DNA from 4 places in the Exiguobacterium sp. s161 genome. Region 1 is predicted to be linked to each of the others. Evidence: riboswitches for the same ligand, from Rfam matches in the RefSeq annotation. Region 1 holds a riboswitch; each other region holds the start of a gene.
What was found. A riboswitch is a leader RNA that binds a small molecule or an ion and turns the genes downstream of it on or off. The one in region 1 is predicted to bind thiamine pyrophosphate.

Region 1 (5,844 bases):
AGCAGATGAAATCAATGAAGTCATTACAAAAGAACTCGGTCGTGGTGTCACGATTCTCGATGCACGTGGAGGATATTCCAACCGAACGAAAAAAATGGTCTATGTCGTCGTTCAAAATAATGAAATCGTCCGTTTGCAAGAGATCGTCTCTTCCGTTGAGCCAAATGCATTCGTTACATTCTCAGAAATTCATACGGTTTTCGGAAACTATAAGGAACATTCCTATTCGTTTTAACCAAGCGCAGCCAAGCTGCGCTTTTTCTTCTACATAAAACAGCTTCTCGGATTGCACTAGCTTTCCTGCTTTTTTATTCAGAATACTGACTTCTTACTTTCCTATCCCTATTCAAAAAATAGACAGGCTTCACTTTTCTTGTAATAGTAGTTAAGCTAATGACATGTCTTTTTATTTAAAGGAATGATTGCATGCACTCACTATGGCGTCAGCGTGTTCTGCTGATTCTTTTGATCAGCTTATTTGCCTCTATACCAATCATTTATGCCTTATCTGGTTATCGGACAATTGCGGCGATGACAGCGCAGATGAAGGATCATGATATACCGTTAATTAATCAAGTCGATCAGTTGGTTGAACATAATCGAGATCGAGCAAACGCAGTCCGCGGCCTCTTATTGTACGAAGATAATCGTTATATTGAACAATATTATTTTTCGACTTCGAAAATTCATGACTTACGTAATAGTCTGAATCAATCTTCGACTACTCCAGGAACAATTAAAGATCTTCTTCGTCGCAACAATGTCTGGGAGTCAGAAATCGAACGGGTTTTCGTCGTATATGAACGCCAAAGTCCAGCAGCAGCAAAACGTCTCGCCAGACAATCGACTCAAACGACTCAGACGATCCTTGAAGACTTATCACGTGTAAAAGATGATTTATATCGAACGCTTCAGGCAAAATTACAACAATCGGATGCGTTAATTGCTACATATAAATGGATGTGCCTCGGCCTGTTAATTCTGTCCTTTTTGATGATTAGTGCAACGATTTTTTTCTTCCATCGCTTCGTTCCTTCCATATCAGAGAAATCAGCACAAGAATAAACAAAAAGGAGCTGACTCAAAAGTCAGTCTTTACAAAGATAAGGGTGGCAGATCATCATTCTGCCACCCTTATCTCGTAACAAAAAGAATGACGCGTCACACGCCACTTCTACAGGAACAAGCGCGATTTTGCGCTATCAGAGACGAACGAGACCCGCTTTTCTGCTGGAATGAAGCAAGAAAGCCAGCTTGTGTCTCGCCTGAGGAAAGGGTCTGAAAAGATGAGTTATTCTTTTTTCGAGTCAGCCTCTTCAGATTATAGAGGCGTCATCTTGATTGACAGGACGAGGTCGATGCTTGTCCTAGGAAAACGATCCGAGATGAACAAAAAAAGCGCAGCAATAGCTACGCTTTTCGTTATTCTAAAGAATCATTCACGTACTGCTTTTCCCTCATGCACATGTTCCATAGCCATATGCACAAGCGATGAGACATGATGATCATCCAGGGAATAATAGACGACTTTGCCTTCTTTTCGGAACTTGACGAGTCCTTGTTTCAACAAAGACCGAAGATGGTGAGACGCCGTCGCAATCGAACAGTCGACAGAGGCTGAGACATCACAAACGCATAGTTCTTCTTCAATCGTCAACGCATAAACGATTCGCAGTCGTGTCGCATCCGAAAGAATCTTAAATAGCTTTCCGATTTCAAGTGTTGGGATCGTATCCACGACTTGTCCGATTTCAGACGCACGTTGTTCGTCAATCGCAATCGTTTCACAACGGGGAATATCCATGTCCGTCACCTCGTTTTTACCTATATTGCACCATGGGAAAACAGAACATTGCAAGTTTAGCGCATGCGCCTACGAATGAGCCAAAATACGAACCATCCTCCAACATAATCTCCGATATCCCAGACGATTCGATTTTGATCGACAGCGCGTACGCCGATATCAATGATTTTCGTACTCTCTAATCGGTTCGAATAGCGCTGTCGTAGCCGAGTCGGAATCGGTAGACGAAGAAGTACCCGGTAATAGATGTCTAAATGAGTATGTCCCCAAATTTCCGTCGCAATCGAGCTCGTTTTAATATACAACGGACGTTTGTAGCGTCTTTCATACTTTTCTTTCAATAAAAGGGCCATCTCATAAGATATACGATTAGGACGCGGAAATAAGACTTTTCCTAGATGGTAGATCCCCTGATTATCGACTCGAATGATTTGTGGTTCTAACCGATATCGAATCCAATAGCCGCGAAAACGGATCGTCTGCCATTTCAATACAATCACCTCTGAACGGATTATACCCTGTTCTAAAGTGATTGATGCCATTCTCGCACAGCATCTGTCATTTGCTGCGCAGCGAGTTGCCGATCTTCTTTAGCGAAAATTTCTGAAATGACGGCGTACCCTTCTAGCGGGATGGGAAGGGTGGAGACATTTGTTGCTGTGATTCCACCAATACCGATTAGAGGTAATCGTACGGCTTCCCGAATCGCCTGAAGCATCGTATGCGACATGGAATCAGCGTCCGCTTTGGATGACGTCGCAAATAGAGATCCCACGCCTAAATAAGAGGCTCCGTCTCGTTCTGCTTCAATCGCTTGTGCAACAGTGGCTACCGACACACCAATTACAGCATCTGGTAAAAGGCGACGTGCTGCGGTTAAAGGAATGTCTTCTTGTCCGATATGCAAACCAGCTCCGACGAGTAACGCGATATCGATCCGGTCATTGATGATCAAAGGAATGTCATGTCGATCCGTCAGTCTCTTCAACCGAACTGCCTGATCGTAGAATTCCTTTCCTTGTGCGGTTTTTTCTCGTAGTTGCACGATCGTCGCACCACCTAAAACAGCTTCCTCAACGACCGTCTCGATCGCGACGCCAGGATGGTACCGACGATCCGTCACTGCATAGATGGAGTAATCAATTGACACGTTCTGTCACCTCCACCAGTTCTTGCTCCGTCATGAGGCTGATCGCATTGAACAATTCTCGTTTAAAATCACCAAGACCTTGCGCAGAGACTGCTTGTTCTCCTGCTTTTCCCATGACGAATGTTCCGTGAACAGCCGCCTCAAACGCCGTATATCCTGCGCCGAGGAAGCTCGCAATCAAGGAAGCCGTCATACAGCCCGTACCCGTGATGTCTCCTAGACGAGGTGTTCCTACATGTAATTCCATTTCGCGCGTTCCATCCGTGATATAGTCGTTCGGACCTGTCACGACGAGGACAGATTTGTGTTTGCGAGCGAATGCACGAATACTTTCTCGATCCATCATTGCATCTCCCGCAGCATCGACTCCCTTAGTTCGTCCGTCTTCCCCAAGTAACGTCTTGATTTCAGAAGTATTTCCTTTGATGACCGTACACCCGAGATCAATGAGTTCTTTAGAAAAGGCAGTACGTAATGTCGTTGCCCCTGCTCCAACTGGATCAAGAACGATCGGGACATTCAAACGTCCCGCTTCACGGGCTGCAAGTCGTTGAGCTGCTTGCATGTCTGCATCGATCGTACCAATGTTTAAGACAAGAGCTTGCGCGAGTCTAACCATTTCTTCTACTTCGCGAATGTCTTCCGCCATGACGGGTGATGCTCCAACAGCGAGTGTGACGTTTGCGCAGTCATTGATCGTCACCGTGTTCGTCAGATGGTGAATGAGTGGTTTGTGTTCAAGAATGGTCGTAAACATGTGTATCCCTCCAAAGTGAATGAAAATGATGTGTCGGTCCAATACCTTGTCCGAGAGCAAATCCATGACGAATCGCCTCCGTGACATAGCTCTTTGCTTGTCTTACACTATCTGTCAAATCTTCTCCAAGCGCCATCCGCGCCGCAATCGCCGCAGATAAGGTACAACCAGTTCCATGAGTATGTTGATTGTCTAACCGTTCCGATGTGAAGCGGTGTTCTACTTCCCCATCAAACAACAAATCCGTCGCAGCTCCTGAGAGATGTCCACCTTTTAGTAATACTGCCCCTGTCTGTGTAGCTAATTGATGCATCGCCAGTCGCATTTCATCTAGATTGGTGACCGATCGTCCTGTTAAACGCTCCGCTTCCGGTAAATTTGGTGTGACGAGTGTCGCAAGCGGTAAAAGCTCCGAAATCAATGCTTGTTCAGCCTCCGTCCGCAATAGGGCATGACCGCCTTTAGCGACCATGACGGGATCTAATATGATCGGAACTGTCTGTTTGCGGAGATGTGTAGCAATGACACGAATCGTCTGCGCATTCGAGACCATTCCGATTTTGATCGCATCGACACGAATGTCTGAAAAAATCGACGTTAACTGGGCATCTACGATTTCTGGAGATAACTCTTCCACCGCTTGAACACCCAACGTATTTTGCGCCGTGACAGCTGTCAGGACGCTCATTCCATAAACGCCTAAAGCCGAAAAGGTTTTTAAATCTGCTTGAATCCCAGCTCCACCACCGGAGTCGGATCCTGCAATCGTCAGTACATGTTTCATGTTCTTTTCACCTTCCCATCGAGCAATGTAAGGGAGTCGTGACCGACAAAAAAAGCGTCGACCGCTGTAAAAAAGCAGTCGACGCTATACGAAAGCGTTATACACGCATTCCGGTATCCGTTCGGCTCAACTTTCCTACGCTGGTATTATCCAGTTCAGGTAATAGGGTCGAAAACAGATTGGTTTTCCTCTCAGCCGGATTCCTCCAGCTCCCCTAGTTGCTCAAGTATTCGTTTCGCCTTAACTGTAGCACAGCAGCAAAAAAAAAACGAGCCGAAGCCCGTTTTTTGATTACAGATATGCCAATGGATTCACTGCATTCAGAGGAGAAGAAGCACTATATTGATAACCTCCGACATGTAGTTCGAAATGTAAGTGTGGTCCTGTTGAATTTCCTGTACTACCAAGTGTTCCGACTTGCTGACCTTGAGAGACCGTTTGTCCTGCATGAACAGATAATGAGCTCATATGAGCGTAAACCGTCGTATAGACTTTTCCATCCAAGAAATGCGAAATCATGACGTGGTTTCCGTAAGGTCCACCACCTGATGCTGTAATGACGGTTCCGGCTGCTGCTGCGACGATCGGAGATCCGACGGGACCTTTGAAATCGACGCCATTATGGAATGTATAACCGTTTGCTCCACTAGCTGGTCCGAACCCTTGTGATACCCCACCAGAAGATGGTCGGACAAATTTCCCACCACCTGAAGCGATTGGTGTTGTATCTGAACTTGTTGATTCTGTATTCTTATTGGCTTGTTTTGCTGCTTGAGCACTTGCTTTAGCAGCTTTTTCAGCTGCCGCTTTCTCTGCTGCTGCTTTTTCAGCCGCTGCTTTAGCCGCTGCCTTCGCTGCCGCAATCGCACGTTCTTGCGCTTCGAGAGTCGCTTGCAGTTCTTTTGCGTCTAACAGTTCTGTCGTAAACTTCGTCTTCCCTTTTCGTAATTTTTTGAGTGTAGCACTACGCTCTTTCATTTGAACTTTTAACGCTTTTTTTTGTTCAAGCAATACTTTCTTTTCTTGCATTTGCTCCGCTTTTTTCTCAACAAGTGCTTGTTTTGCTTCTGCTAATTTTTGTTGTGTCGCGATGTAATCTGAAATCATTTTATCATCTTGTTCAGCAATCTTTTTACCCGCCATGACACGGCTGAATAAATCACCTAAATCCTTTGATCCAAAAATGACTTCTTCCCACTTAATCGAGTTTCCATCGTTTTCTTGGAAAACACGTAAACGATCACCGAGTAGTTCTTCCTGCTTCTGTAGCATCTCCTCGTAACGAACGATGTCTGCCTTTAACTCATCGATTCGATTGCTTAACTGTTTAATTTGTTTATTTTTTTCGG
Region 2 (5,844 bases), on a different contig from region 1:
CGACGATCGGTTTTATTCACTCGACGAACATGTCTCAGCAATCGAACAAAAGCTTGCAACGGATGGGCATTCGGCACGTTATCTCGGTGACCGTCGCTTTGAAGTCGATGGCAAACCTTATCTGTTCCTCGAGCGGACAGTCCCAGTCGGCGGGGTTCCGACACAGCAGACGATTCTCGAGCAACAAAAAAAATAACTCTCCCGCGTTTGGGAGAGTTTTTGCGTTAGACCGGAATCCGGTCGAGGGGATGTGGTTGTTGCGACGCACGATACCAGCGCATGATCCAGTGATCGATACCGATTTGATACGCAAAGCGGCCTGCAGCAAGTAAGACGATTGAGGTTGCTAAGAACAACGGGTTTAACGCAATCGTTCCAGCAAGTAAGTAATTGAGATTCATGATGCTTCCGACGACCAGTGCAGGAACCGTCAACAGACTGAGGATCAACAAGATCCCGATGACGAGTTCTGCGAACGGAATCAAGACGTTGATCAGCCCGACGTTTGGTAAGGCAAGTTGCTCGATCCACGTCGCGTACCACGAACTGACGAGTGCGTCTTCGCCTATCGCTTTCGTTAGCGCCCCTTCAAGAAACGGTTTTGCATCAAAGCCATTGATGTACTTGCCGATCCCGGCGATGAACCACTGAATTCCGAGCCAGAGCCGGATGATCGTCAATAAACTGATGCCGATGATGTGTAATGCTTTCACTTTCAGACACTCCTCTACTACAACATAGTCCCCATCATACTGAAAAATCATCAGTAAGATGGGGACTATCATCATAACGTCATCGAACCGTCATCGACCTGTTACAAAAAAGGATAAGGTAGCCGTTCATGACCGCTGATCGAGACGATGACTGATTGCAGTTAATAAAGCAGCGACAAGCGCAACAAGCCCACCGACCAGTGCCGTGTTCATCATCGGACCGTTCGCATAAACGATGCCACCGAGTGCCGAACCGAAGGCAATCCCGACGTTACTCGCAACCGGCATCAAGGAAGCGGCGAGTCCTTTTGCTTCCGGATTGAACTTTTCAGCAAGGTCGATCAAGTAGATCTGTGTCGAAGTCGTCAATAAAATCGACATCAACGACATCAAGGCGATGTTGAACAGACCAAGCGGAAGGGATACTGTCGTGAAGTATAACGCAGCAAGGACGATTGCTTGCACGACGAAGACGAACCGTAAGCGTCCCATCGGATTTTTACTAGCAATCTTGCCGGCAAGGATGTTACTGAAGATCGAGACGACACCGTAAGCGAGCAGGATCGGACTAATCCACGTTTTCGCAATCCCAAGTTCTGTTTGCAGAATTGGTACGAGGTACGTGTAGACGACGTAAGTTGCTCCGAAGCCGAACGACGGAATGAAGAAGGCGATCAGGATCCGTGGATTAGCGAGCAATCCAAGCTGCTCCTTGATTGAACCGGAGCCCATCGATTGCTGGACGGGAACGATCTGCCACACAGCGAGGAACGCAATCATTCCCATGACTGTCGTCAGCCAGAACGTGGCTTCGAAGCCAGCGTGTTGCCCGATGAACGTACCAATCGGAACACCAAGGACGTTCGCGAGTGTAAAACCACCGAAAATGAACGAAACGGCGACACCGCGCTTCGCGACAGGTACGCCATCGCTTGCGACGACCATTGCGAGCGAGATCAAGACACCGGTCAGGATGGCTGTCAGGATGCGGGTGGCGAGCAATACTTCGTAACTTGGAGCAAAACTACTGGCAAGGTTCAGTAAGACCCAAACGAGTAACAGACGTAGAATCAGGCGACGCCGTTCCAAGTGACCGGTCAGCGACATGACAATCGGTGTACCAATCGCAAAGGAGATGGCAAATGCCGAGACGAGCGTACCGGCTGTTGCGATCGTGATATCAAGGGCTGAGGAAATTTCAGCGAGGATCCCGACGATGACGAATTCGCTTGTTCCGAGAACGAACGTCAGGAGCGACAACGTGGCGATCAACAGCCAATCGCGTCGACTTAAACGAGTAGTAGGTGACATGGATGATTCCTCAATTCTGGCGCTTGCGCGCGAAACTATGAGTAACAGGATAGCATGAAACGATTTCGTCGGGTATCGCAAAGCGAGAATTCGGGAAAAGAACCATTATTCGAAATAGCGTGTGAATTTCCAGGCTTGCTGTTTTTTGCGTATACTACAGAAGAAGACTACTGACAAAGGAGTGGAAACGATGCAAGCGACAGTGACATGGAACAAACAGATGGGGTTTAGTGGACAGACGGAATCAGGGCATCATCTTGCGATGGATGCAGCACCGGAGAACGGTGGCGAAAATCAAGCACCAAGACCGACTGAACTGCTGCTACATGCCGTTGCCGGCTGTACTGGAATCGACATCGTCTCGATTTTAGAGAAGATGCGCTTGACGATTACTCATTTCGAAATGGATATCGAAGGGGAACGGGCAGAGGATCATCCGCGGCGCTTTACGTCGATCTCGATTCATTACCGGCTCGAAGGTGATCTCCCGGAAGATAAGGTCCGTCGCGCCATCTCGTTATCAAAAGATAAATATTGTTCGGTTTCGCAATCCTTGAACGCTGAGATTTCCGTCTATTATTCCATCAATGGTGTCCGGAGCGAGGATCCTTTGTGAAGAAAGTAGCACTGATCGGTTGCCTGTTGCTTGCAGGGTGTGCGCAGGAGACGACGGAACCAACGAAACCATCACAACCGGAAACGAAGCAACCGACAGAAGAAAAGAAACCGAAACCTGAACCAACGAAAGAGGAACGACAACAAGCACGATTAAAGCAGCAACTTGAAGCGATGTCGACGTCAGAAAAGATCGATCAACTGCTCTACATCGGAGTCGCCGGCACGGAACTTTCAGCAGCTGACCGGAAATTGTTGCAGACGCATGCGATCGGTGGGGTCTTACTGCTTGGTGGGAATATTACGTCAGAAGATCAACTCTTGACGTTCACGCGTGCCATTCAAGAAACGAACCAAAAACCGTATGCCTTCGTCGGGGTTGATGAAGAGGGCGGACGGGTCAGCCGGGTACCGGATCAACGATTACGTCTCCCGACGAGTCAACGGATGGCGCAAGGTGCAGATGCTGCAAAAATGGAAGATGTCGGACGTACGCTCGGTCACCTGTCACGATTTTATGGGTTCAACATGGACTTCGCACCGGTCCTTGACGTCAATAGCAATCCGAACAATCCAATCATCGGCGACCGTGCGTTAAGTGCTGATCCGAAGACCGTCGCGACTCTCGGTACGGCCCTGATGCATGGGATGCAAGAGACGGGAACGATTCCGGTCGTCAAACATTTTCCCGGTCACGGCAATACGAGTGTCGATTCCCATGTCGGTTTGCCGAAAGTGACAGCATCAAAGGAAGAACTGAAGCGAACGGAACTGTTACCGTTCCAAGAAGCGATTCAAGAGGGCGCCGAGATGGTGATGGTCGCCCATATTCTCTATCCCGCATATGACGATCAAAATCCATCTTCGCTCTCGAAGCCGATCTTGACTGACCTCTTGCGTCAACAACTCGGATTCAAGGGTGTCATCATCACGGATGACCTTGTCATGGGGGCGATCACGAAACGATATGGTCTTGCGGAAGCGGCACGCCAGGCACTTGTCAATGGAGCAGATATGGCGATGTTTTCGGAAGCAGGTGCCTATCCGAAGGTCCACACCGAAGTAATGCAAGCCGTTAAAGACAAAACGCTGACGCCTGCGATGCTCGATGCTAAAGTGATGCGGATCTTAAAGCTGAAGCAGACCTATGCCGACAGCCAGAAGCAACAGCGACCGACGAAATCGGAGCTTGTTCAGCAAGTGGAAGCGCTCAACTAGGACTAGCGAAGCAAAGCGACTCATGCTAGACTAATGGGGCAAGCCAATTAAACACGAAAAGACACTAGGGGAGTCTCGCAGCAGACTGAGACGGAAGTATCCGGACCCTTTGAACCTGATCTAGTTCGTACTAGCGGAGGGAAGTGGCTCGAAACCTTAGATATCCTTAGCGCTTCAGCGCATTTTCGGACCACTCCCTTCAACATCGGGAGTGGTCCTTTTTCGTATGGAAAGGAAGAACATGATGCGTCTACATCTGATTTCGACGGGATCCATCAATCCACGCGATGGAGTGGAAACCTTTCAATCGCTTCAACCATATACGGATCAGCTTCATCTTCGAGAACCAAATTTGTCGGCAACAGAATTGGTAGAACTGATTGACGCGCTCCTTGCGAAAGGGTATTCGCCTGAACAGTTAACGGTTCATGACCGGGTCGACGTCGCCCATGTCGCTGGTATCGGTGTGCAGTTGACCCGACGATCCTTACGCGTCGGCGATGTAAGGCGACACTTTCCGGATCTCATCATCGGGAAATCCGTCCACTCTCTGGCAGAAGCACTTGCAGCGGAAGCGGAAGGAGCCGACCGACTGCTGTACGGTCATATTTATCCGACAGCGTCAAAGCCGGATCTACCACCGCGAGGGATCGATGCCTTGAAGCAAGTTGTCACTTTCACGACGAAACCAGTCATCGCAATCGGCGGGATCACTCCTGATCGCATTCCTGAAATCGCAGCGACCGGTGCAAGCGGAATCGCTGTCTTATCCGGTATTCTCGGTCAAGCGGATCCGCTTGCTGCCATTCAGCGTTATCAGGGGGTACGGGTATGACGGATCACATCATAATCGGTGGTGGAGTCATCGGTTTGACGCTTGCTTACAGTCTCGCTTGTCAGAACGAATCCGTTCTTGTCCTTGATCGCGGAACATGCGGACAAGGGACGAGTCGGGCGGCTGCCGGGATGCTTGCGACGGACATCGAGCTGAGAAAAGAATTGCATACGCTTGCCGCGAGAAGTCGCCGTCTGTATCCGTTACTTGCGCGACGCCTCACGCGCGAGACCGGGATCGATTGTGGCTACCGGGAACAACCATTTTTATTGAAACGAAATGGGCAAGAATACTTATTTCCATCGGTCGGTCAAATCGATCCGCGACGACTAACGACTGCATTGATGTATGCCTTACACGCACGTGGCATATCGATTGAAGAACAGGTAGATGTCACACGCATCGAAGAGAACGATGACTTCATCAGGATCGAATCGAACGCAGGAACGTGGACCGGACGAACAGTGACGGTCGCTGCCGGACGCGGGTCGCAAGCCTTGCTCGATACAGTCGGAAATTCGATCGCGACATATGGGGTCAAAGGGGAGTGTCTCGCCGTCCGTCTCGCGGGTCAGCCGTTACGCTCGATTCTGTTTGATGAAGCCGTCTACCTCGTGCCAAAAGCTGACGGACGGATTTTGATCGGTGCGACCGAACTGCCGCACGACGAGACAGTCGGCGTCAGTGTCGCTGGGATCATGTCACTGCTTCAAGCAGCAGAACGACTGTATCCACCGATTCATGACGCGGTCATCGAAGAAGTCTGGTCCGGTGTACGACCGCAAACGGTGTCCGGCTTGCCATATATCGGAGGCACCGATTCATCCCGTCGGATCTTCCTAGCGACAGGGCATCATCGGCATGGCATATTACTCGCACCAGCGACAGCGGAAGTCTTGGTAAATACATTACGGTTGATTCAGAAGGAGGAAGTCCGATGAACATTACGATTAACGGCAATGACCACACGATCGAACAGATTAAAACAATTGAGGACATGCTAACGCAACTCGGCTTAGGGGAAAAGCTCGTCATCGTCGAACAGAATCGACAAATCATCGATCGCGCGGTGTATGGTCAGACGGTCGTTCGGGACAATGACACATTTGAAATTGTTCATTTCGTAGGAGGAGGATAAACATGCTGAAAATT
Region 3 (5,844 bases), on a different contig from region 1:
GAGGATCTACTTCTCGAGTAGTCTGTTCATTTTGAGTACTAATATACTGAAAGCAAACACGTGTTGATTCTTTAATGCTTTTTTGAAGATCAATTAATAAAGAAGGATCAATTGAAAAGTGAGTTAAATCAATATGTAGGTGATTCTTTTGTTCTTCTGATGTGAGAATGGACAGACGATCAACAGTCTTTTTAAGATCGTGATCATTTAATTGATTCGATAAATTTTTGACTAAAGACAATACCTCAAGCATAGAAGAAGCGTCTAAAAACGTTTTATCCCATTTGTAATTCTCTATAATACCGAATCCACCGTTTGTTCCATGGTACGAAGTAATAGGAATACCAGCTGCACTAATGGTTTCGATATCTCGATAAATTGTTCTCTGAGAGACATTTAATTCTTCAGCTAGTTGTGAAGCAGAAATGGTAGAGCGATGGAGTAGCTTAAATATAATAGTGAGTAAACGTTCAAGTTTCAATGGATTCTCCTTTTCGTAAAACACAACGGAAGTATTTATGTACACCTTTAAAGTATAGATGAATTATTCTTAATTAATAATGGAAACGCGTTTCGTATTATCAAGAATAAAATACAATAACAAAAAGTATGCGCCGGCGCATACTTTTTGTTATTTCACTTACCACATTGTTAGTTAGAAATTTAATCACTCATTTAATCCGAAATAAATCTACCGATTATAATACGCGAGAAAATTCATATACGCTTATCAATTCCAATCGCAAGCATTTCCGTCGTTATCACGATCTAAGTCATGGGGATCATCCATGGGACCTCCGGCAGCAAGATAAAAATCTTGAGCGGCCTGTGCACTTGAAAAATCTCCACAATCTCGGTCTGCGCCATATGGATCGAATTCTAGATCTGTTGTCACATCTTCCTCTACATATTCTTCGTCAGGAGCTTCTTCGTAGTCTTCTTCAGTAGCAAGATTTTCCGACGCTTCTGTCGATTCAATACTTGCTAGGGATGATTCAAGTTCATTTACTTTCTCTTCGGCGGCAATTCGTTTTGTTTCTTCTTCTTTGAACTTACTCTCAAGAGCAGAGCGTTTATCTGCTTCATCTTGATAGCTTTCAACTGTTTGCAAACGTAAGTCTTTTTCTCGTGCTAACTCCTCTTTCAATTTTTTCGTTTCTTGTTGTTGCTGTTTTAGTTTAAGTCGCGTGTCCTCTAAAGACGTTTCTAACTCCTTTGACTCTTTCTTTAATGATTCCAACATCTTTGTTTCTTTGGTAGAAGACCCAGCTTCTATTTTTTGAGGCTCATTTATTCTGTCTACCATATAAATAGAAATTGAAAAGGCAATGAATACTCCTAGCCAAACGACAAAAGTTGGATACTTTATTGGATTTCGAAGCCTTGGTTTAAAGTAAAAGTATAGACCAATTGCTGAGACCACTAAGCCAATCAGACTCCAAAAGGTGATGGTGAAGAGTAAAAGATAGACAATAGCAATAACGACGAGAAATAATACTTTTCGGATGTTCATAAGTTCAGCTCCTTTAAAATATTTGTATTTTTATTGTACATATTTACAAAGGAAAATAGATTAGGAATTTATAATTCTTCTTAAAAAACGCTTGTAACGATCGAGTACTAATTTAAATAAAATATAAGCAATTACTGATCAAACATAGTTGATAGCTTTTAAGAGAATAGACTTACACCAATCAACGCGATTTGAAAATAATCAGAAAAGCCTGTATGTCGTAGTCGATACACAAAGGACTGTCTAGCAGAAAATTGGGCATGACGCGGTAGCGGAAGAAAGAATGCTTCATTACTTAAATGATAATGAGAAAGGCATCTAACGTTTCAAGTCACTTAACTCTTACGCAGTTGAGAAGAACTCCAATGCTAATATGGAAAAGAAAATACATCATTGATTAAATTGATACGTTTTTATTCAAAAAGTAATAAAGGCATCAAATAGAGCACGTATAACTTTAAGGCGAAAAAATCAAGTCATCAACACGAAGAGAAGACGACCTACTTACCGCTTAATGGCTCCCATATGATGTTTACGCAAGATAAGCTTTACTTTAGTCCAAACATCATCGATTGGGACTTCTAGGTCACGTAATTGATCTGCAAAATTAAATCGCTCGTATATTAAGACATCATCAAAGGAAAAATGATAATTAAGATTGTCTAGTATAAGATATGACCGTAACAAAGCAATCTAGATCAGGTAATGATCCTATTTTTTACGCTCGATCTTCAAAGAGATACTATTAACAAATCACTTTCATCATCATTGACAGGTGTTCGCAAGACCACTAAAGTGAAGGTAACTTAAATAGAATCACTAGGGGTGTTATTAAACTGAGATGAGTAGCTACTCAAACCCTTTGAACCTGAACTAGGTCGTACTAGCGTAGGGAAGTGTAAACTCTGATGAACAAGTAGAGACGATCGTGTCGTTCTTTGCTATGTGATTATTTAGACGTGCGCAACTTTCCTTTTGGAGAGTTGCGTTTTTTTGTTTACTACTTCGTTATTTAAGTTGTAAAAATGGATGAGGGAGTGGACAAGAATGAGCAGAACAGTATTAGTGACAGGAAGTAGTCGAGGACTTGGGGCGACGATTGCAAGGGTGTTAGTACACAACGGATTTAAAGTGGTGATCAATTACTTTAAAAGCAAGGATGCGGCAGAACAACTTGTGAGCGAACTGGGAGTAGAGAATGCAATTGCCTTGTATGCAGATGTCACGAAGCGGGAAGATGTCGAGAGCATGATGCAATCCGCAACAGCACATTATGGTCAAATCGATGTTGTCGTGAATAATGCGTTAGTAGACTTCAAATTTGATCCGGTTGCGCAAAAATCGTTTATCGATTTAGAGTGGGAAGATTATCAAAAGCAACTGGATGGAACACTTAAAGCAGCGTTTCACATCATTCAAAGTGTTCTGCCACAATTTATAGAACGACATAGCGGTAGTATCATCAGCATTGGAACAAACCTCTATCAAAACCCAGTCGTTCCTTATCATGAATACACAACAGCAAAAGCAGGTCTGATTGGCTTTACTCGAAACCTAGCCGCGGAGTTAGGTCAATATGGCATAAACGTGAATGTCGTCTCCGGTGGGTTATTGAAAGTCACAGATGCGAGTGCTGTGACAACCGCTGAAGTATTCGATTTCATTGCCCAATCGACGCCGTTGAAAAAAGTGACGAGCCCAGAAGAAGTGGCTCAACTGGTTGCCTTTTTGGCATCAGAAGCAGCATCTGGGATTACAGGTCAAAACGTAACAGTCGATGGTGGGTTAACGATGAATTAAAGCGGGCGTTTTAAAAAATTCTCAGCTTGTAAGAGAAGGGATTCGTGAACAGAAGATGACGAACAGAAATCAGTTAAATATCGGCGTTTTGTTATATGGATGTGGTCATCACCAAGCCGCATGGTTGATGCCTGATTCTGCAATTGAAGAAATCGGAGAGAGTCGCTATTATCAGCGTTTGGCTCAAATAGCGGAAGGCGGATGTTTAGATGCGGTATTTTTTGCGGACAATCAATCCTTTCCGGCTACCAATGCGACAGATTTACCTGCCTTTTGGTTGGATCCTTTAATTAATCTAACGGCTATTTCTCAAGTGACGGATCATATAGGATTAGTCACTACGATATCAAGCACGTTCTCCAATCCGTATACAGTAGCAAGGCAACTTCTAAGCCTTGATCACGTAACGAAGGGGAGGGTAGGCTGGAACTTAGTGACCTCGATGACAGATTGGGAAGCACTAAACCACGGAATGGATGCACTTCCACCGAGGGAAGAGCGGTATAAAAAGGCGGACGAATTCGCTAAATTGATGGAGAAGCTTTTTTTATCATGGGATCATGCGGCTTTTCTCGCGGATCGATCAACTAACCGATTGATTGAGCCTGAAAGAATCCAACCCATCCATCATGCCGAATCCTACTATAGCGTAAAAGGTCCCTTGTCTACACCGTGTAGTCCTCAAGGGAAGCCAGTAGCGATGCAAGCAGGGGCGTCAGAACAAGGGATTGCCCTTGCAGCAAAACATGCGGATGCTGTCTATTCTGTGTCATGGAATTTTAAACAAGCCCATGCTTTTTGTGAAAAACTCCATAAGCAAATTACACAGACTGAATCACCCAATCGGAAGATTAAGATATACCCAGGCTTAGTAACGTATGTTGGTAAAACAAGAGAAGAGGCACTAGCCAAAAAAGCCGAACTAGATGAAAAATTACCGGTTGTCAATGCATTAAAACAATTGAGTTTTTTTCTGCAACAGGACTGCTCCACATGGGATCTCGAAGCAAAGATTCCGATCTTACCATCAATTGAAGATTTTTCAGGTCCCATTGGACGCTATCAAACGATTCTAGAGATTATCGAAGATACGGATCCGACGCTCAAAGAACTGTTAGGCTATTTAGCAGCCGGAGGAGGGCACCTTACATTGATTGGTACTCCGGAAGAAATTGTGGATCAGATGGAAACTTGGTTTAACGAAGGAGTGGCGGATGGCTTCAACTTAATGCCACCGTCACTACCATCAAGTTTAGAAGATTTTGTAGACATGATTGTTCCTGAGTTACAAAAGAGAAGATTGTTTAAAGAGTCCTATCAAAGTACTATGCTTCGAGAACATCTAAGTTTAATTAATAAATTAGATGGAAATTTTAGCTAAATCCCGAAAAGATTTTGAAGAAATCCTTGAAGACCCGAAAACGAGTCGGCGTGACTTTCGATTGACGAACTTGATGTCGGAAATGGATGGAACGATCCAAATCTCATTGCTGCAAAATCTCGAATGGGAAGCTGGCATCCAGAAGAAATTTAATTATATCGTGAAATCTCACAGACACGAGTATTATGAAATTTTAAAAGATATAACCCCATTTCATAAATTGTTAAAAAGTTATATTTGTAGTATGTTAATTACATTTTTTAAATTTAAAATGGTATATTTATGGTAAGGGGATGTTATCATGTTAAAAAGAGTTACGTTAGTATTTTTGATGATGTGCTCAGCTATCACAATGTTATTTGTTGCTTCAAAGAATTCAGTAGGTGAGAGTACCATTTCCTTGGAAGAACCAGGAGTATTCAAAATTTCACTTATGATCATCATCGGATTATTTTTGTTGCCGTTGATTTTATCTCTTTTCAGTAACAGTGTGATTAAAAAGATAAATATCGCGTATCAATCAATTATAGTTTTGACATTCTTGGGATTAATTCCGATAGGTTTTATGATTCCTAATGGCATAACAACAATTCTCGTTTCAGTTCTTGGAACATTATTGAGCATCATGAGTATTGTTGTTTTAGTGATGGATAAAACATCAAGAAGTCCTCGGGATCGGAATGCGAGGACTTCGCATTATTGAGACTGTTATTTTTTTGGTGGAGGTTTTTTCTTTGCAGAAGATGGGGTTTTGTTTCGTATTAGCGGCACTTACTAAAATGTGGTTATCCATTTACTTATCTGATTTTTATTTGCTTAAGGAGTTAGATGTGACTGGTAGCTCCGAAGGAGATGCCTTTGAGGCGATTCCAGATCTGGCTTGGAAGATAATTGCGGTAGAACTTGTTATCGGGATTGTTTTGATTGTACTAGACAGAAAAAAGAAAGTAGAAAAATGATATGAAAAAGCCATCATTTCTTATTCGGAATGATGGCTTTTTCATATCCTTGCGTGAAATGACAATTCCTCGTAAGGATACCGTTGGTATCAAGCCAAGCACGAAAAAAACGGGCGAAATCGCCCGTTTTCACAAACTTTTTTAATTAACATTCAAGTGATCACTTGAATGTTAATTAAAAAAGTTTTATT
Region 4 (5,844 bases), on a different contig from region 1:
TTCCGTATGATATGGAAATCGAGGATGTACGGTGGAGTTTCCCTGAATTCGTGGCTGTACAAGATGATTGCAAATACCGAGGTTGCTTGCATTTGAATGAACCCGGTTGTGCCGTCAAGGAAGCCGTCGAAGCCCAAGAAATCATGTCCTCTCGTTATGAGAACTATGGTATGTTTATAGACGAAATCAAGAATCGAGCCCGGAGGTATTGAAGATGATTAAAATTGCACCATCTATCTTATCAGCAGATTTTGCGAATCTCGAACGCGATGTTAAAGCAGTCGAAGCAGCAGGCGCGGACTATATCCATTTTGATGTCATGGACGGTCAGTTCGTACCGAACATCTCATTTGGATTACCTGTGCTTAGCAGCTTACGTCAAAAGACGGATATGATTCTCGATGTCCATTTGATGATCGACCAGCCAGAACGTTTCGTCGAGGATTTCGTCAAAGCAGGGGCGGACATCGTGACGTTCCACGTCGAAGCGACGAATCATGTCCATCGTGTCTTGCAACAAATCAAAGCAGCGGGCGCAAAGGCAGGAGTCGTCTTGAATCCCCATACGCCATTATCAACGATTGAACACGTCCTTGAGGATGTCGATATGGTTTTATTGATGACGGTCAATCCGGGCTTTGGTGGACAAGCCTTCATCGAGCGTGTCATGCCGAAACTCGCAGCACTTGCGCAAATGAAAGCAGATCGTGGTCTGACATTTGAAATCGAGATTGACGGTGGCGTCAATCCGGAAACGGCAAAGCTTTGCATCGATAACGGTGCGAACGTTCTCGTCGCAGGATCAGCAATCTACAATGCACCAGATTATGCGGAAGCGATCACTAGCATTCGTCAAGGGGCTGCCGTATAATAAGAACGAGAAAACGAAATATGATGACCGCAAGGGGTGTCGCTTGAAAAGCGGCTGAGAGAAGTCTTTTAGACTTTAACCCTTCGAACCTGTTCCGTTCAAACGGACGTAGGGATGTGGCGCACGCAGGCAGTACGGCGTTCGTCGTACTGCCTTTTTGCGTCCTCTCGTACAATGAAGGAGGAAAATAGCATGAAACGGTTACAAATGATGATGGAAATTGCCATCTTCGCCAGTCTCGGAGTCGTCTTTGATTTACTGATTCCATTCAAAATGCCACAAGGAGGCTCAATCAGCTTAGCGATGTTACCGATCTTCGTCATGGCATTTCGCCACGGTGTCGTCGGAGGGGTCGTCACGGGAGCGCTTGTCGGTACGATTCAATTGATGTTCGCTCCACAAGTCTTGACGATCGTTCAACCGATGCTTGACTATACGATTGCGTATGGTGTCGTCGGATTAAGTGGTCTGTTCGCGCGTCAAGTCAGACTAGCCGCGCGCAATGGACAAAAGAAAAGCTTGATGGCGTTCGTTCTCCTGGCGACGTTATTAGGCGCAGGACTCCGTTATATCTGTCATGTCATCAGTGGAATCGTCTTTTTTGCCGAGTATGCCGAAGGTCCAGTCGTACCGTATTCATTGATTTATAACGCGACATACATGGTACCGTCTTACGTTCTTTGTGGTGTCGTTGCGGGTCTTTTATTCACGACTGCGCCACGCTTACTCCGTTATTCGGCACGAGGCGTCTGAGATGCGGGCGATTCTCGTCTGTGCCGGTCCGCGAGAAGAAGCGCCGGATTTACGGAAGTTTTGTCAGCCAGGTGACTTTATCGTCGGTGTCGACGGTGGTGTTCAGACGATTGAATCGTTTGGGCTGACATGCGACCTGACGATTGGTGATTTTGATTCTCTTGGTTATGTACCAGAAGGGGCAATCGTTCATCCGGCCGAGAAAGATGAAACGGATCTCGAACTGGCACTTCGTACAGTCTCAGAGAAGAAACAGTTTGAGGATACCTTCATCATCGGGGCGACAGGTGGGCGGCTCGACATGACCGTCCAAAATGTATATCTATTGAAGCGATACCCAGAGGCACGACTCGTGACGAAACGAGAAGAGGTACGATACTTGGCTGAGGGAACGTATGCAGTCGAAGCAGGGAGCTATCATTATCTTTCGTTCATTCCACTCGTACCATCGACTTTAAGCTTATCCGGAGTCAAATATCCACTTGATGCACATCCAGTACCGGTCGGAGGTTCCTTGACCGTCAGTAATGAATGGTGTGCGTCAGAAGCGAAGGTAGAGCTCCATCAAGGAGAACTATTGTTGATGCGGACGCTTAAGGAATAGCACAATCATAGGAAAGAGGCCGTGGATGACTCCGCGGCCTCTTTTTAGATGAAATTATTCGTCGAGTTGAGAAGGGGCGACACGGATGTCGCTTTGAGCGGATAGATGTTTTCCTTTGACGAAGAGATGATAACTTCCCCACATGACAAGGAAGAAAGGAACACCGATGTATAGAGCGATTCGTTGATCCGCTTGAAACGCAAGACTGACGAGGACGACGACGTTAAGTGTCAACGAAATCAGTGGTAACACCGGATAGAGTGGTGTCTTGAATTTCAGTTCGGATACATCGTGTCCGTTTCGGACGAACTGACGACGAAATGCAAGCTGCGAAGCAGAGATTGAAATCCAGCCGACTTGAGCCCCGAGTCCGGCTAAGGACAAGAGCCAAATGAAGACGGTATCTTCTGCGAAAAATGCGGTCAGAAGCGATAACATCGCGAACATCATCGTAAAGAGCAACGCCCGCATCGGCACACCACGTGCATTGACGTAAGATAATTTCTTTGAAATCATCCCTTCTTGCGCCATTGCCCATAACATCCGAGTCGCCGCATATAATCCGGAGTTTCCGACGGACAACAACGCTGTCAAGACGACGATGTTCATCAAATCAGCAGCGTACGGAATACCGATCGCATCAAAGACCATGATGAACGGACTGCTGACTCCGCCAGCTGTTTCATACGGAATTAATGCACCAACGATCGTAATCGATAAGACGAAGAAGATGAACGTCCGCCAGACTGTGTTGCGGATGGCTTTTGGAATCGATTTTTCGGGCGTGTCGGACTCCCCAGCCGCAACACCGATCAATTCCGTTCCTTGGAAGGCGAAGTTGACGGCAATCATCGTCGTCAAGACACCGAGAATCCCGTTTGGAAACCAACCGCTTGCCGTAAAGTTCGCAAATAACGATGTCGGACGATCTGCTTCCATCGGTAACCAGCCGAACCAAGCAGCGCCACCTAGAATGATGAAGAACAGGATCGCGAGGACCTTCAAACTCGAGAACCAGAATTCAGCTTCACCGAATGCTTTGGCGGAGACGGCATTCAGACCGAACAGCAAGACCGTAAAGACGGTACACCAGACGACAACGGGTACGTTCGGAAACCAGCGGTCCATCAAACTGCCGGCAGCTGTAATTTCGAGTGCCACCGTCACGGCCCAGCCGAGCCAATAAATCCAACCGACGGCAAAGCCGACCCCTGGTCCGATGAATCGGGTCGTATAGGTCTGAAATGACCCCGAGACCGGCAGATAGACCGCTAATTCTCCTAGACATAACATCGTCAGATACATGATGGTCCCACCCACGATGTAACTGAGGACCGCCCCGAGAGGTCCTGCTTGTGAAATCGTTAATCCTGACCCTAAAAATAAGCCTGTTCCGATGATTCCGCCGAGTGAAATCATGAACAGGTGTCGACTCGTCATCTCTCGTTTGAGTTGCATGATGACTTCCCCCAATTCTGACAAAATAAAGTACGTTCCTATTGTAAGCGTTTTCAATAAAAGCGACAATTAGTTTATGAGAAAAATAAATGAGGGCATAAAAAAACCGGAAGGGAAGATTCCCATCCGGTGGTTGCGCCTTATACGCGTTCGACTTTACCTGATTTAAGAGCTCGAGCTGAAACCCAAACCTTTTTCGGCTTACCGTCGACGAGGATACGTACTTTTTGTACGTTGACTCCCCAAGTACGTTTTGTTTTGTTCAATGCGTGTGAACGGTTGTTACCCGACTTTGGCGATTTCCCAGTAACGTAGCATTTACGTGCCATGCGTTCCGCCTCCTTTTATGTTGTTTTGCGTTCGTCCTAATAGACACTTTGCTATCTTAGCATGGTGTCAGGGCGGTTGCAACATAAAAAAAGTAGCTGACAAGAAAAAAACTTGACAGACAACCTCGAAATTTAAAATAATGGATGAGGATGATGGTAAAAGTTCATTTGACCGCTACTATTTTTCACTTATTCATTGTATAGTCAGTACGGCGACTTTTCAATAGTAGGTCCTTATAGTAGAATTATGAGAAGAATACAATATTCAAAGGGGGCTACTCAGGTGGCGATCGAGATGAAAACGACCTATGGAAAGATTGATGTAGATAATGATGTCGTCGCGCAACTTGCTGGCGGCGCAGCAATGGAATGTTTTGGTGTCGTTGGTATGGCATCCCAGTCTCAAATCAAGGATGGTCTTGCTGAACTCTTAAAACGTGAGAACTTTGCACGCGGTGTCATCGTTCGACAGGCTTCAGAGCAGGTCCATATCGATATGCATATCATCGTAAGCTATGGAACGAAAATCTCAGAGGTGGCGAACAACGTACAGAGTCGCGTGAAATACACGCTCAGTCAGGCACTAGGTCTTGACGTGACATCTGTGAACATCTTTGTCCAAGGAGTCCGCTTGACGAATGTCTAAGGCGGGAATAGAGGAGGAAACTTTAGTGAGTGTAGATCGTTTAACAGGAGCGCAGTTAGTCAAGATGATTCAAAATGGCGCGGCGAATCTCTATCAAAATGCAGATTTCGTCGATTCATTGAACGTCTTCCCTGTGCCAGATGGTGATACGGGAACGAACATGAATTTGACGATGACTTCAGGTGCAAAAGAAGCAGGTAAATCAACTTCGGATTCTGTATCGGAAGTCGCGAACGTCTTCGCACGTGGATTATTGATGGGGGCGCGCGGAAACTCTGGCGTCATCTTAAGTCAATTGTTCCGTGGATTCTCGAAATCAATCGAAGGCAAAACAACGATTGATACGAAGGAATTCGCAGATGCGTTACAAAAAGGTGTCGATACAGCATACAAAGCAGTCATGAAACCGGTTGAAGGAACAATCTTGACGGTTGCCCGTGAAACAGCTGTCGCTGCTATCGCACAATCTGAGACGACGACGGATTTCTTAGAGTTGATGCGTCAACTCGTCGAAGCTTCGAAAGTATCGCTCGACGGTACACCAGAACTTCTTCCGGTATTAAAAGAAGTCGGCGTCGTTGACTCTGGTGGTCAAGGTCTCGTCTGTATCTATGAAGGATTCCTCGCAACACTCGAAGGAAAAGAACTCGACAAACCGCATGCGCCTGTCATGGAAGCACTCGTCGAAGCAGAGCATCATAAAACGGCTCAAAGCTTCATGTCGACAGAAGAAATCCATTACGGTTACTGTACGGAAATCATGGTTCGTTTCCAAGATGACAAGCTTGCGAATGCACCATTCAGCGAAGAAGACTTCCGTAACGAATTAGCGGAATTCGGTGATTCATTGCTCGTCGTAGCGGATGAAGAACTCCTTAAAGTTCACGTCCACGTTGAAACACCAGGAGAAGTCATCACAAAAGGACAACGTTTCGGTGAACTCGTCGCTGTTAAGATTGAAAACATGCGTCAACAACACTCGACGATCCTTGAAGAAGAAGGTGCGAACCAAGTCACTCCAGTCGCTGCACCGAAGGCAAAAGCGAAAGCAGCCCTCGTGACAGTCGCAATGGGTGAAGGAATCAGCGAACTCTTTAAATCACTCGGTGTCAGTGTCGTCATCGAAGGCGGACAAACGATGAACCCGTCGACTGAAGATATCGTTAAGGCGATCGATGATGCA

Region 2: linked by a shared signal. The riboswitch ahead of KNQ14_RS08545 (thiamine phosphate synthase) and the one ahead of thiD (bifunctional hydroxymethylpyrimidine kinase/phosphomethylpyrimidine kinase) in region 1 are both predicted to bind thiamine pyrophosphate.
Region 3: linked by a shared signal. The riboswitch ahead of KNQ14_RS15435 (3-oxoacyl-ACP reductase) and the one ahead of thiD (bifunctional hydroxymethylpyrimidine kinase/phosphomethylpyrimidine kinase) in region 1 are both predicted to bind thiamine pyrophosphate.
Region 4: linked by a shared signal. The riboswitch ahead of thiT (energy-coupled thiamine transporter ThiT) and the one ahead of thiD (bifunctional hydroxymethylpyrimidine kinase/phosphomethylpyrimidine kinase) in region 1 are both predicted to bind thiamine pyrophosphate.

What each region holds. Positions count from the first base shown of each region.
Region 1 covers NZ_JACSNH010000005.1:115,948-121,791, forward strand. Annotated here, with positions in the region: gene KNQ14_RS13125 (YitT family protein) at 1-235, shown strand, start outside; gene KNQ14_RS13130 (CHASE3 domain-containing protein) at 427-1,065, shown strand; gene KNQ14_RS13135 (ArsR/SmtB family transcription factor) at 1,436-1,804, opposite strand; gene KNQ14_RS13140 (hypothetical protein) at 1,861-2,304, opposite strand; gene thiE (thiamine phosphate synthase) at 2,328-2,954, opposite strand; gene thiM (hydroxyethylthiazole kinase) at 2,944-3,711, opposite strand; gene thiD (bifunctional hydroxymethylpyrimidine kinase/phosphomethylpyrimidine kinase) at 3,692-4,495, opposite strand; TPP riboswitch at 4,611-4,721, opposite strand; gene KNQ14_RS13160 (murein hydrolase activator EnvC family protein) at 4,787-5,844, opposite strand, start outside.
Region 2 covers NZ_JACSNH010000002.1:189,042-194,885, reverse strand. Annotated here, with positions in the region: gene KNQ14_RS08570 (hypothetical protein) at 1-196, shown strand, start outside; gene KNQ14_RS08565 (DoxX family membrane protein) at 225-713, opposite strand; gene KNQ14_RS08560 (MFS transporter) at 840-2,024, opposite strand; gene KNQ14_RS08555 (OsmC family protein) at 2,215-2,640, shown strand; gene nagZ (beta-N-acetylhexosaminidase) at 2,637-3,857, shown strand; TPP riboswitch at 3,914-4,016, shown strand; gene KNQ14_RS08545 (thiamine phosphate synthase) at 4,099-4,692, shown strand; gene KNQ14_RS08540 (FAD-dependent oxidoreductase) at 4,689-5,633, shown strand; gene thiS (sulfur carrier protein ThiS) at 5,630-5,830, shown strand; gene KNQ14_RS08530 (thiazole synthase) at 5,833-5,844, shown strand, end outside.
Region 3 covers NZ_JACSNH010000008.1:39,656-45,499, forward strand. Annotated here, with positions in the region: gene KNQ14_RS15425 (helix-turn-helix transcriptional regulator) at 1-481, opposite strand, end outside; gene KNQ14_RS15430 (O-antigen polymerase) at 731-1,513, opposite strand; TPP riboswitch at 2,325-2,425, shown strand; gene KNQ14_RS15435 (3-oxoacyl-ACP reductase) at 2,561-3,313, shown strand; gene KNQ14_RS15440 (LLM class flavin-dependent oxidoreductase) at 3,369-4,694, shown strand; gene KNQ14_RS15445 (hypothetical protein) at 4,996-5,397, shown strand; gene KNQ14_RS15450 (hypothetical protein) at 5,375-5,653, shown strand.
Region 4 covers NZ_JACSNH010000001.1:897,026-902,869, forward strand. Annotated here, with positions in the region: gene rsgA (ribosome small subunit-dependent GTPase A) at 1-212, shown strand, start outside; gene rpe (ribulose-phosphate 3-epimerase) at 215-871, shown strand; TPP riboswitch at 894-1,003, shown strand; gene thiT (energy-coupled thiamine transporter ThiT) at 1,064-1,624, shown strand; gene KNQ14_RS04350 (thiamine diphosphokinase) at 1,626-2,228, shown strand; gene KNQ14_RS04355 (amino acid permease) at 2,283-3,686, opposite strand; gene rpmB (50S ribosomal protein L28) at 3,827-4,015, opposite strand; gene KNQ14_RS04365 (Asp23/Gls24 family envelope stress response protein) at 4,299-4,661, shown strand; gene KNQ14_RS04370 (DAK2 domain-containing protein) at 4,687-5,844, shown strand, end outside.